DNA from 4 places in the Paracoccus sp. P2 genome. Region 2 is predicted to be linked to each of the others. Evidence: riboswitches for the same ligand, from Rfam matches in the RefSeq annotation. Region 2 holds a riboswitch; each other region holds the start of a gene.

Region 1 (3,200 bases), on a different contig from region 2:
CGGGGACCGGGGCGTCGCGGAAATGCCGCACGTCGCGGCGCCAGCGCAGGATGCGCTGCAAGGCGGCCTTGTCCTCGGCGCCGAACTCCATCACGGCGCCGCGCAGATCGCGCTGTCGGGCAGGCCCGCGGCCCCGGCGCGGATGCCCACCGGCCGGTCGGGCACGGTCAGCTCGACGGCAAGCGGCCAGCCGGAGACGGTCAGCGGGCGGTGGTCGTTCGAGTTCAGCTCGACCCGCAGCCGGTCTCCGGGCCCCAGCGCGTCGAGGTGATGGGCCGGGCCGTAGAGCCGGGCGATCTTGGCGCCGTTGAGGTAAAGATGCGCATGGCCCTCGCCCCGGCGGTCGGCCAGCCCGGCATGTTCGGGGGCAAAGCAGAAGCCCTCGGCCTTGATGAACAGGTTCCAGCCCGCGGTGCTGTCGGGCTCCAGCCGGGCCGCGGCGGTGGCGCTGCCGGCGGGCAGGTCGATGGGCGCGCCGTGGTCATGCGCCGCGGCTTGGGCGCCATGGCCATGCGCGCCGTGGTCGTGGCCGTCCAGCGTGATGCCGTTGGCGGCGGCGATGACGAAGCCCATGCCGCCGCCGAAGACCAGACCGATCAGCAGCATCGGGATCGAGCGATCCATGTCTTTTCCCCGTTTCATGGAACAGCCGGGCGCGGCAGGCACGCCCGGCCGGAAGGGTTGCGGCGCCGATCAGGCGGCCTGCGGCACCGGTGCGCCTTGGCCTTCGCGCTGCCAGAACCAGCCGGCCAGCAGGCCGAGCAGGGCCCAGGCCATCGCGCCCGCCCCCAGCGCCCGGCCGGCGAATTCCGCCGAAAGCTCGGGCGGGACCGGGCCGGCATAGCTGTCGGGCTGCGGCGCGCCGATCAGATGCGGCGCCAGGATCAGCACGATGGCCGCGCCCCAGGCCGCCCAGCCCTTGCCGAAGGCGACCAGCCACAGCGCGAGCCCGGTGGTGGCGGCGGTGCCCAGCCACCAGATCGCGCGGAGCTGCACATCGGCGGCGGCGACGCCCGGCACTTCCGGGGCCAGGCCGAAGGCGGGGGCGAGCTGCATGGTCAGATAGCCGGCCAGGCCCCAAAGCAGCCCCTGCCGCGCCGTGACCGCGTTGCCCCGCGATTCGGAAACCGCCATCAGCGCCACCAGCATCAGCCCGTAGCCGGCATAGACCATCATGGTGAACAGGACCGAAAGCAGGTTGCGGGTCCATTCGAAGGATCCCAGATCCTGATGCGCGCTGACGGCTTCGGCGCCGAAATGCGCCAGTTGGCCGGATTCATACAGTTCGGCATGCAGCAGCACGGGCTGCACGAACCAAAGCTGCAACAGGGCGGCAATCAGCCCCGTTGCAGCGCCAGCGATCAATCCGCTGGTCAGAATGCGCGAGAACATCAGTGGCAGGGGAAGCCGGTGGCGTGACGCACGTCATGGGCGGCGTCATGCAGGGTCTCGGCCTGCACCAGCCCGGACATGAAGATCAGCCCGAAGCCGATCGCGAAGGCGGCGATGGCGGGAAACAGCACCGAGGCGCGGCTGGCCCCTGCGGCGGTCATGGGTTTTGCGGTCATCTGCGACCCTTTCCTTATGTCGTCCAACCCGACGACGTTGCGGTTCCATGCATCGGCAGGTCTCCTGGCTTGCGGGTCACGGCAGACGCCCGCCTTCCCGGCCGGATGGCCAGTGGCGCGATGGGCGTCCGCTCTCCGCTTACAGTCGCGGGGGCGGCTGCGGATTTGGTCCTGGATGCCCAGGGCTGCACCGCATTCCCTTTTGGCCCCGGAAAGGGGCACCGATACACGCGCATGTTACCTGCGATGGCGCGGCGGCGGCAAGCGGAATCGGGGGGAAGCTGCGGCGGGGTCGGAGAGCGGGCGACGGGTCGGCGGGCGGCGCTGCCGCATGGGTATTTGGAGAACGAAGAAGATGGCGGGGGATCGGGCTGGCGGAATCGCCGGGTGGCGGGTAGGCCGTGCCAATCAGGGTTCCGGCGGCCAGTCCAGGTCGACCCAGACCAGCCGGTGCGCGGAAGCCGCCAGCGCGGCCTCGGCCAGCGGGCCCTCGGCCGGCCAGAACACGCCCGAGCCCAGCACGGCCAGCCCTTTCGCGGGCAGGACGTAATCCACGCGCAGGTTGCCCGGCGGCTTGTCGTCCGGCCAGTCGCCGGTGTCCAGCGCCGGGTCGCCCTTGTGGCCGTCGTTGACGCCGCCTTTGGCCGCGGTGCCGCCGGCGCTGCGAGGCAGGGGGTCGGTGACATGCGCCATGATCCGGGCCAGCGCCTCGGGCCGGCCCTCGCTGTCCAGGGGGTCGAGGTTCAGGTTGCCGGCCAGTACGAAGGGGCCGTCGGGCAGGTGATGCAGCCAGAAGGCCAGCTCGTCATGGTTGCGCCGGCCGTTCAGATCCTCGGGTCCGTCGAAGACCGGCGGCGTCGCGGACATGGCGAGCAGGTGCAGCGGCCGGCCGGCGACCGTGACCACCGCGTCCCAATGCGCGGTCGAGGACAGGCGGCGGATCGCCGCCGCTTCCTCGGGCAGCGGCGGCATCAGGTGGCCGGGCAGGTCGCGCCACAGGAAGGCCGTGTAATCCGTCACCGGCCCGATCGGGTGGCGCGACAGGATCGCCATGCCGCCCTGGCCGGAGAAGGTGCCGAAGCCCTGCGCATCGTCGGCGCTGCCCAGCCGCCCGTCTGCGTTCAGGTCCAGCCCTGTCGCCATGCCGGAATTCGGCCGGGTGGCGAAGCGGTGCGGATAGTCCAGCCCGGCCTCGGCCAGCCTTGCGGCAAAGGCGTCCAGCGCCCGGCCGTCGTGGTCCCAGTCGAAATGCGTCAGCAGCAGGATGTCGGGGCGGGTTTCCGCCAGCACCTGCACCACCGCCTCGATCTGAGCGTCCTTGCGGCCCAGGTCGCGCAACAAAAGCCCCGGCCCGTCGCGCGACAGGTCGGGGCTGTAGGTCGCGATCCGCAGCGGATCGGCATGGGCGGCCAGGCCCAGGATGGCAAGCAGGGCCGCCCCGGCCAGCGGCCTTACACCCAAGGCCGGCTCTGGGCCATCTGCGCCTCGTAGGCGTCGATGGCGGGGGCCTTTTCCATGGTCAGGCCGATGTCGTCCAGCCCGTTCAGCAGGCAATGGCGGCGGAACGGGTCCAGTTCGAAGGGGAAGCTCTGCCCGTCCGAGGTGGTCACGGTCAGGTTTTCCAGGTCCACG
Region 2 (3,200 bases):
TGGTGCCCGAACCACGCCGCCATGCCGCCGGCGTGCTCGCATTGGACATCGGCACGCCGTAATCGGGCGTATCCTCGTCCTTGTAGTAATACAGCCCGGCGGTGATCTTGCTGTCGTCGGTCAGGCGATAGCTGATGCTGGGCGCCACGCCGAAGCGCCGGGACTCGACGCCGTCGCGCCCGCCCAGATCGTCGACGTGCTGCCCCATCAGGTTCAGGCGCAGGCCGATCGCGCCGAATTCACGGTTCGAATCCAGCGTGCCGCGGACATAGTTGCCGGTGCCATAGGACAGCGCCACCTCGTCAAAGGCGCCCGACTGCGGGGTCTTGCTGTTCAGGCTGATGGTGCCGCCGGTCGAACCGGCGCCGGAATAGACGCCGCCCGGACCCTTGCTGATCTCGATCGATTCCAGGTTGAAGGCCTCGTATTGCGTGCGCGAGGCGTTGCGCATGCCGTCGACCAGCATGTCCTGGCTGGCCTCGAAGCCGCGGATATAGGGGCGCACGCCCTGCGGCACGCCGCCCTCGCCCGCGCCCAGGGTGACGCCCGGCGTGGTGCGCAGCACGTCCGCGACCGAGGTCTGGCCGCGCTCCTCGATCTGGCGCGCGGTGACGACGGTCACGGTCTTGGGCGTGTCGAGCAGCGGCGCGGTGGCCTTGTCCGAGGCGCTCTCGGTGACCTTGTAGCTGGTCTCGGCCTCGTTGCCCTGCTGGCGGCGGATGACCACCGTGTCCAGGGTAACGGTATCCTGCGCCTGGGCGGGGCCGGCCACGCCGGCCGAGATGGCCAGCACGGGCAGCAAGCCCAGGGTCGGCAGCAATTGCGCGGCTGACCCCGAGGCAGGCGGTTTGGGATGGGTTTTGTTCATGGGTTGATCCCGGCACGAAAGATGAGTCGCAACCGCCTCAAGGCGGAAACGACAGGAAGGTGCTGGCTCATCAATGGCTTGCGCGTTCGCGCAGCGGAAAGCGGGGTGAAACCGCGGTCCGGCTGCGCTTGATCAACGCAAGAGGACAAATTGTCATACCTTGTCAAACGACGCAGCGTCATTTCCCGGCTCCGCAACCTCGCCTGTTGCCATAATCCAACAGTCTGCCGGGTGCTGCGCCCGCGCCATGGCCCGTCATCACCGCCGCCGGCAGCATATCCAGCCCCTGCCCGCGATCCCGGCGGCCCACCAGATGTTCCAAGAACAGTGCCATCGCCCACTAAATCTGGATTGACCCGGCCTGTGACCCGTGGCTAACTGCGGGGGTCATGGTTGCCCTGGGGCCGACTCGGGGATGAAAAGGGAAGCCGGTGAAAAGCCGGCACTGCCCCCGCAGCTGTAAGCGGCGAGCGACGCTGGAATGCCACTGGAGCCCAGGCTCCGGGAAGGCCGGCCGAGCCGAGACCCGCAAGTCAGAAGACCTGCCATGGCGCGAAAGAACGAAACCGTGCGGCGGGCGCGGGGCTGGAACAGGGTCCGGTGGCATGTCCATCGGCCCGGCCCCCTCTTGCCGACAGAACAGAAGGAGCCGGGCCATGCCCATCACCGTTTACTCCAAGCCCGCCTGCGTGCAATGCACCGCCACCACGCGGGCGCTCGACGCGCGCGGCCTGGCTTATCGGCTGGTCGACCTGACCGAGGACGAGGCGGCGATGGAGCTGGTCGCCTCGCTGGGCTATCGTCAGGCCCCGGTGGTCGTCGCCGGCGATGCGCATTGGGCGGGCTTCCGGCCCGACATGATCGGCCGGCTGTCCTGACCGGCGCCATGGGCGGGCTGGTCTATTATTCCTCGGCCTCGGGGAACACCGCGCGCTTCGTCGCGCGGCTGGGGCTGGCGGCCGGGCGCATTCCGGTCTCGCCGCGCGACGCGCTGCCGCAGCCCGCGGCGCCCTATGTGCTGATCTGCCCGACCTATGCCGATGGCGAGGGACGCGGCGCGGTGCCGAAACAGGTGATCCGTTTTCTGAACGATCCCGCCCGCCGCGGCCTGCTGCGCGGCGTGATCGGCAGCGGCAACCGCAATTTCGGCACCGCCTTCGCCCTGTCGGCCAGGGTGATCGCCGCAAAATGCAACGTGCCCGTGCTTTACCGCTTCGAGCTGGCGGGCGACGACAATGATCTTTCCCGCGTCCGGGCGGGGCTTGAGAAATTCTGGGGGACGGAATGCTTGACGATGGCGTAAAGGCCGAGCTGGACTATCACGCGCTGAACGCGATGCTGAACCTTTACGACGGCGAGGGCCGCATCCGCTTCGACGCGGATCGCAAGGCCGCGCGGCAGTATTTCCTGCAGCATGTCAACCAGAACACCGTCTTCTTCCACTCGCTGGACGAGAAGCTGGGCTATCTGGTGGACGAGGGCTATTACGAGGCCGAAGTCTTGGAGCAGTATCCGCGCGAGTTCCTGCACCGGATCTGGGACGCGGCCTATGCGCGGAAGTTCCGCTTTCCGACCTTCCTGGGCGCCTTCAAGTATTATACCAGCTACACGCTGAAGACCCGCGACGGGCGGCGCTATCTGGAACGCTACGAGGACCGGGTGGTCATGGTCGCGCTGGCCTTGGCGCGCGGCGACCAGGATCTCGCCATGCGCTTCATGGAGGAAATCCTGTCGGGCCGCTTCCAGCCGGCGACGCCGACCTTCCTGAACGCCGGCAAGAAGTCGCGGGGCGAGCTGATCTCGTGCTTCCTCTTGCGGCTGGAGGACAACATGGAGAGCATCGGCCGCGGCATCAATTCGGCGCTGCAGCTTTCCAAGCGCGGCGGCGGCGTCGCCCTGATGCTGACCAACCTGCGCGAGGCCGGCGCGCCGATCAAGGGGATCGAGAACCAGTCCTCGGGCGTCATCCCGGTAATGAAACTGCTGGAGGACAGCTTTTCCTATGCCAACCAGCTGGGCGCGCGGCAGGGCGCGGGGGCGGTCTACCTGAACGCGCATCACCCCGACATCCTGCGCTTCCTCGACACCAAGCGCGAGAATGCCGACGAGAAGATCCGCATCAAGACGCTGTCGCTCGGCGTGGTCATCCCCGACGTGACCTTCGAGCTCGCCAAGCGCAACGAGGACATGTATCTGTTCTCGCCCCATGACGTGGAGCGGGTCTACGGCCTGCCCTTCTCGGAGATTTCCGTGACCGAGAAATATGCCGAGATGGTCGACGACAAGCGCATCAGGAAGAAGAAGATCAATGCCCGCGCCTTCTTCCAGACCC
Region 3 (3,200 bases), on a different contig from region 2:
CTGGCTGCCCAGGATCGCGCTGGCCTATGACCTGGACGCATCGACCCGCATCGGCGCCATGATCAGCAAGGGTTACAACCCAGGCGGGGTGACGCTGAACCTGACCAGCGGGGAATACGTGCCCTTCGACGCCGAGACCTCGTGGAACTACGAGATCTTCGGCCGCACCCGGTTGCTCGACGACCGGCTGGAACTGACCGGCAACCTGTTCTACACCCAGCTCCATGATGCGCAGCGCTATGTCGTGACCAGCCTGCCCGAGAACATCGGCAGTTCGATCACCGTCAATGCCGAGCGCGCCAAGTCCTATGGCCTGGAACTGGGGATGGACTATCTGCTGCGCGACAATCTGCGGGTCAAGGCGGGGCTGGGCCTGTTGCATACCGAGATCAGCCGCTTCACCAGCGCGGCGGCGGATTACCAGGGCCATCGCTTCGGCCGGTCCCCGGACTATACGCTTTCGCTGGCGGCCGATTGGGACATCACCCCGGAATGGCGGCTCAGCGGCCAGCTGCGCCATACCGACGGCTATTATTCCGACGACAACGAGGACCGCGACACCTGGGTCGATTCCTATACCGTGGCCAATGCCCGGCTGACCTGGCAACCGCGCGAGAACCTGCAGGCCTTCGCCTATGTCAACAACCTGTTCGACGACCGCTCGGTGACCTATCTGCGGGCCAGCCGCTCGATCGGCGGCTTCGAGGCCACCGTGGTCGAGCCACGCGAGCTGGGTATCGGCCTGAAGATGACCTTCTGATGCGAACGAATGCCCCGACAAGGATCGGGGCATTCATCTTCTCTAAGAGCCTGCTGATCCATCGGGCCTGGACTGGCCGGTTCCGAATTGTACGACGCTCTACCACAAGCAGAAAATTTGCATGTACAAAACCGTATCGGCCTGCTTCAGGTCCGCTGCACCCGTTGTTGTGAGCGGTCTGACTTCCTCTCTTGGACAAAGTGTCGCAGGTCAATACAACATCTTGACGGATACGGCGCCTTAATCCCTATATGTAGGCATCACGGTTCTTTCGGGTCGATCCGGCCCGAAAGCGAAGAGGGAAGCCGGTGCGCCTTTCGGAGCAAGGCCGGCGCTGCCCCCGCAACTGTAAGCAGCGAGCCTGCGCCGGATCACGCCACTGGTGCCGCACGGCATTGGGAAGGCCGGCAAGGGCCGCGACCTGCGAGCCAGGAGACCTGCCGTGACGATGACGATGAACCACGGGCGGGGTGTCCCGGCGGTGCGCCTGGCAATGCGGCCTTGTCGCCGCAGGGCTCCATGCGTCCTGGCCTGCCCCGCCCACAGCAGCACGGGGAACAGATGCGGCCATTCTTCACCACCAGACCTGCCGAGGCCGGCGTCGCCGTCCGCAGCACCGCAAGGGCGGCAGCAAGCCGCAGGCAAGGGAGGGCGCGTTGATGCCGGCGCCGCTTACGCCCCCGCCCGCCGCGCCGGCAAGGGATGTCGCCGTCGATGTCGCCTCGTCGGTCAACGAATACTTGGACCGTGCCGATTGGCGGGTGAATGCCAACGCCAACCAGGACTATTCGCTCGGCGGGCTGATCCTGAACGTCTCGGGCAAGGTGGTGGCCAACTACTGGCTGTCGCATGTCTATCCGCTTGCCGTGGGCGAGGCGCACCGCCGGGGCGACCTGCATATCCACGACCTCGACATGCTGGCCGGCTATTGCGCCGGCTGGTCGCTGCGCACCTTGCTGACCGAGGGCTTCAACGGCGTCCCCGGCAAGGTCGAGGCCGGGCCGCCGAAACGCCTGTCCAGCGCCATCGGCCAGATCGTGAACTTCCTGGGAACGCTGCAAAACGAATGGGCCGGCGCGCAGGCCTTCAGTTCCTTCGACACCTATATGGCCCCCTTCATCCGCAAGGATGGCTTGGGCTATGCCGAGGTGCGGCAGGCCATGCAGGAGCTGATCTTCAACCTCAACGTCCCCTCGCGCTGGGGCACGCAGACCCCGTTCACCAACCTGACCTTCGACTGGGTCTGCCCCGAGGATCTGCGCGACCAGGTGCCCGTGATCGGCGGTCAGCCAATGAATTTCACCTATGGCGCCTTGCAGGCCGAGATGGACATGATCAACCGCGCCTATATCGAGGTGATGACGCGCGGCGACGAAAAGGGCCGGGTCTTCACCTTTCCGATCCCGACCTACAACATCACGCCGGACTTTCCCTGGGACAGCGAGAACGCCAAGCTGCTGTTCGCGATGACGGCGAAATACGGCCTGCCCTATTTCCAGAACTTCCTGAACTCGGACCTCAAGCCGAACATGGTGCGGTCCATGTGCTGCCGGCTGCAACTGGACCTGACCGAGCTGCTGAAACGCGGCAACGGCCTGTTCGGCAGCGCCGAGCAGACCGGCTCGCTGGGCGTCGTCACCGTCAACTGCGCGCGGCTGGGCCATCTGCACAAGGGCAACGAGGCCGGGCTCCGGCGTCGCCTGGACGAATTGCTCGACCTGGGCCGCGACAGCCTGGAGATCAAGCGCCGGGTGATCCAGCGGCTGATGGACGACGGGCTGTTTCCCTATAGCCGGCGCTACCTGGGCACGCTGCGCAACCATTTTTCGACCCTGGGCGTGAACGGCATCAACGAGATGATCCGCAACTTCACCGACGATGCACATGACATCACCACGAGCTGGGGCCATGGCTTCGCGCTGCGGCTGCTCGACCATCTGCGGGCGCGCATCACCGCCTTCCAGGAACAGACCGGACATCTCTATAACTTGGAGGCGACGCCGGCAGAGGGCACCACCTATCGCTTCGCCAAGGAGGACCGCAAGCGTTTCCCCGGCATTCTCCAGGCCGGCACCGAACACGAGCCTTACTACACAAACTCGAGCCAGCTTCCGGTCGGCTTTACCGACGACCCGTTCGAGGCGCTGGAACGGCAAGAGGCGCTGCAGCGCAAATACACCGGCGGCACGGTCTTGCATCTCTACATGGGCACGCAGCTGTCCTCGGCCGAGGCCTGCCGCAAGCTGGTGCGCCGGGCACTGGAGAACTTCGGCCTGCCCTACATCACCGTCACGCCGACATTCTCGGTCTGCCCCAGGCATGGCCATATCGCGGGCGAACACGCGTTCTGCCCGCGCTGCGACGAAGAGCTTATCGCGAAAAAGCGGCAATCGGCCGCGCATTGAGAAAGGAAAAGACCATGTTCGACGACCGGAAAACC
Region 4 (3,200 bases), on a different contig from region 2:
CACCTGGTCCTCGCTGACGCCCCAGCTGCCGTCGCCATTGTCGGTCAGCCGATAGGTCAGGGCCGAGACGCTGACCTGGGCCTGATCGGCCGGAACCTGCGCCAGAAGCGGCGCCGGATCGATGCGCAGCTCATAGCTTTCGCCCTGCGGGGTGACGGCGACCACGCCCTCGGTGCCGCCGAAATAGGTCTGGAAAACGCCGCGCAGCCTTTGGGCCCCCTCATCGGTGGCGGGCACCGCCCAGGCCGCCGAGACGGGGCAGATCGCCAGCAGTGCCACAAGGCCTTGTCTCGCAAACATGTTCGAACATCCTTTCGAAAAATCACTCGTTCTGCACCAGCGGCAGATGACAGGAAACGGGCTAGAACTCCACCCCAGGCTGGGCCTTGATGCCGTCGCGGAAGGGGTGCTTGACCTGCTCCATCTCGGTCACAAGATCGGCCAGCGCGACAAGTTCCGGCTTGGCATTGCGCCCGGTCAGCACGACATGGGTCATCGGCGGCTTTTCGCTGCGCAGGAAGTCCAGCACCTCGTCCAGGTCCAGGTAGTCATAGCGCAGGGCGATGTTGATCTCGTCCAGCAGGACCATGCGGATCTGCGGATCGCGGATCAGTTCCTTGGCCTTTTCCCAACCGGCGCGGGCGGCGGCGATGTCGCGCGCCTTGTCCTGCGTCTCCCAGGTGAAGCCCTCGCCCATGGCGTGAAACTGGCACAGACCGGCGAAATGCGCGGTCAGCAGCCGCCGCTCGCCCGTGTCCCAGGCGCCCTTGATGAACTGCACCACCGCGCAGGGCATGCCATGGGCGATGCAGCGCAGGATCATGCCAAAGCCGGACGAGGACTTGCCCTTGCCCTTGCCGGTATGGACGATGACCAGGCCCTTCTCGCCCTGCTTCTCGGCCATCATCCGGTCGCGGGCAGCCTTGATCTTCGCCATCTTCTCGGCATGGCGGGCGTTGTCGTCGGTCTGCATCGGGCACTCCTTCGCTTGACAAGTCGGGACCGGGCGCGCACAGACAGGGGGCGCTGGTTCCTGTCCTACGACAGGCGAAGAGGGAATGCGACAGGCAACCGCCTGGAAGCAGCCGCCCCCGCGACCGTGACCGGAAAGGTCGCCCCATGGCCACTGGCGAAAGCCGGGAAGGCGGGGCGGCCGTGGGCCAAAGCCCGAATCCGCAAGCCGGGAGACCTGCCAGCGCGCGAAGGATTGACCGGCGGACGGGGTGTTCCCGCTGGGGCTTGGGCGCTGGTCCCCTGCCTCGTGCCGCCTTGAGGGATGAAGGGCGCATGACAGTCACGCTGCATGTCTGCATCACCTGCCGCGCCGGCCAGCCGGTGCTTGAGGGCGAGCCGGTGCCCGGCGCGCGGCTGCATGACGCGCTGGCAGCCGAAGGCGCACCGGATGGCGTGCGCATCGTCCCGGTCGAATGCCTGTCCGCCTGCGCCAGCGGCGCCGCCATCGCGCTGTCGGCGCCGGGCCGCTGGACCTATGTCTATGGCCGCATGTCGGCCGAGGACGCCCCCGAGATCCTGCTAGGCGCCGCCGCCTATGCCCAGGCCCCCGACGGCATCGTGCCCTGGCGCGAGCGCGTCACGATTTTCCGCAAGCGCAGCCTCGCGCGCATTCCCCCGATCGGATAAGAAATGAGCGACCTGACCAAGACCCCCGTGACCGTCATCACCGGCTTTCTCGGCGCCGGCAAGACCACGCTGATCCGCCACCTGATGCTGAACCCGCAGGGCAAGCGGCTGGCGGTGCTGGTCAACGAATTCGGCACCATGGGCGTCGACGGCGAGATCCTGAAATCCTGCGCCGACGAGAACTGCCCGGCCGAGAACATCATGGAGCTGTCGAACGGCTGCATCTGCTGCACGGTGGCCGACGATTTCATCCCGACGCTGGAGCGGCTGATGGCGATGCCGGTGAAACCCGACCACATCCTGATCGAGACCTCGGGCCTTGCCCTGCCCAAGCCCTTGCTGAAAGCCTTCGACTGGCCCGCCATCCGCTCGCGCATCACCGTGGACGGGGTGATCGCGCTGGCCGATGCCGAAGCCGTCGCTGCCGGCCGCTTCGCCCCGGACGAGGCCGCCGTCGAGGCGCAGCGCGCCGCCGACGACAGCCTCGACCACGAAACGCCCCTGTCCGAGGTGTTCGAGGACCAGATCGCCTGCGCCGACATCGTGCTGCTGTCCAAGGCCGACCTGGCCGGCGAGGACGGGCTGGCCGCCGCCCGCGCGGTGATCGAGGCCGAGGCGCCGCGCAAGCTGCCGATCCTGCCGTTGACCGATGGGGTGATCGACCCGCGGGTGATCCTTGGGCTGGGCGCGGCGGCCGAGGACGACCTTGCCGCCCGCCCCAGCCATCACGACGGCGCCGACGACCACGAACATGACGATTTCGACTCGGTGGTGATCGAGCTGGCCGAGATCGCCGACCCCGGCGAGCTTGCCACCCGCATCGAGCGGCTGGCGCGCGAGCAGAACATCCTGCGCGTCAAGGGCCATGTCGCCGTCGCCGGCAAGCCCATGCGCCTGCTGGTCCAGGCCGTGGGCGAACGGGTGCGGCACCAATACGACCGGCCCTGGGGCGACGGGCCCCGCGCCTCGCGCCTTGTCGTCATCGCCGAGCATGACGATATCGACGAGGCCGCGATCCGGGCGGTCCTGGCCGCGTAAGCCATGCACGTCGTCTTCCGCGAAAGCCGTGGGCTTGAGGAAACCGAGGTCCCGACCGACCCCGGCCAAAGCCCCGCCGACCTGGTGGTGCTGTCCTATTCCGACAGCGACCTCGGCGCTTTCGCGGCGGGCTGGCACCGGGCGGCCGGCGGCCTGCCCACGCTGCGGCTGTGCAACCTCGCGGCGCTGCGGCACCCGGTCTCGGTCGATCAATATGTCGAGGCGACGCTTTCGGGCGCCCGCGCCGTGCTGGTCCGGCTGATCGGCGGCGAGCCCTATTGGCCCTATGGCGTGGCCAGCCTTCAAGACCTCGCCCATCGCTGCGGCATCGCGCTGGCCTTCCTGCCGGCGGACGGGCGCCCTGATCCCACGCTGGACCGTTTCTCGACCCTGCCGGTGCCGCTGCTGCGCCGGCTTTCGGCGCTCTGCGACCAGGGCGGCGCGGTCGCGGCGCAGATGGCACTGGCGGAACTGGCGCAGGCGGCAGGACTGCCCGCCGCCCCGGTCCGTGGCGAGGCCGC

The links. A riboswitch is a leader RNA that binds a small molecule or an ion and turns the genes downstream of it on or off. The one in region 2 is predicted to bind cobalamin.
Region 1: it holds a riboswitch for cobalamin, as region 2 does, so the genes downstream of both, ACDP63_RS04760 (CbtB domain-containing protein) here and nrdH (glutaredoxin-like protein NrdH) in region 2, are expected to answer to the same signal.
Region 3: it holds a riboswitch for cobalamin, as region 2 does, so the genes downstream of both, ACDP63_RS08880 (ribonucleoside triphosphate reductase) here and nrdH (glutaredoxin-like protein NrdH) in region 2, are expected to answer to the same signal.
Region 4: it holds a riboswitch for cobalamin, as region 2 does, so the genes downstream of both, ACDP63_RS04730 (DUF1636 family protein) here and nrdH (glutaredoxin-like protein NrdH) in region 2, are expected to answer to the same signal.

Annotation. Positions count from the first base shown of each region.
Region 1 is NZ_JBGOSN010000005.1:22,409-25,608, forward strand. It holds gene bluB (5,6-dimethylbenzimidazole synthase) at 1-91, opposite strand, end outside; gene ACDP63_RS04750 (hypothetical protein) at 91-624, opposite strand; gene ACDP63_RS04755 (CbtA family protein) at 694-1,392, opposite strand; gene ACDP63_RS04760 (CbtB domain-containing protein) at 1,392-1,568, opposite strand; cobalamin riboswitch at 1,605-1,809, opposite strand; gene ACDP63_RS04765 (endonuclease/exonuclease/phosphatase family protein) at 1,977-3,029, opposite strand; gene leuD (3-isopropylmalate dehydratase small subunit) at 3,020-3,200, opposite strand, start outside.
Region 2 is NZ_JBGOSN010000001.1:190,443-193,642, reverse strand. It holds gene ACDP63_RS00910 (TonB-dependent receptor) at 1-868, opposite strand, end outside; cobalamin riboswitch at 1,242-1,433, shown strand; gene nrdH (glutaredoxin-like protein NrdH) at 1,525-1,746, shown strand; gene nrdI (class Ib ribonucleoside-diphosphate reductase assembly flavoprotein NrdI) at 1,755-2,171, shown strand; gene nrdE (class 1b ribonucleoside-diphosphate reductase subunit alpha) at 2,153-3,200, shown strand, end outside.
Region 3 is NZ_JBGOSN010000010.1:91,745-94,944, reverse strand. It holds gene ACDP63_RS08885 (TonB-dependent receptor) at 1-760, shown strand, start outside; cobalamin riboswitch at 1,007-1,220, shown strand; gene ACDP63_RS08880 (ribonucleoside triphosphate reductase) at 1,420-3,165, shown strand; gene nrdD (anaerobic ribonucleoside-triphosphate reductase) at 3,180-3,200, shown strand, end outside.
Region 4 is NZ_JBGOSN010000005.1:17,443-20,642, reverse strand. It holds gene ACDP63_RS04740 (hypothetical protein) at 1-300, opposite strand, end outside; gene cobO (cob(I)yrinic acid a,c-diamide adenosyltransferase) at 362-973, opposite strand; cobalamin riboswitch at 1,011-1,212, shown strand; gene ACDP63_RS04730 (DUF1636 family protein) at 1,288-1,641, shown strand; gene cobW (cobalamin biosynthesis protein CobW) at 1,645-2,679, shown strand; gene cobN (cobaltochelatase subunit CobN) at 2,683-3,200, shown strand, end outside.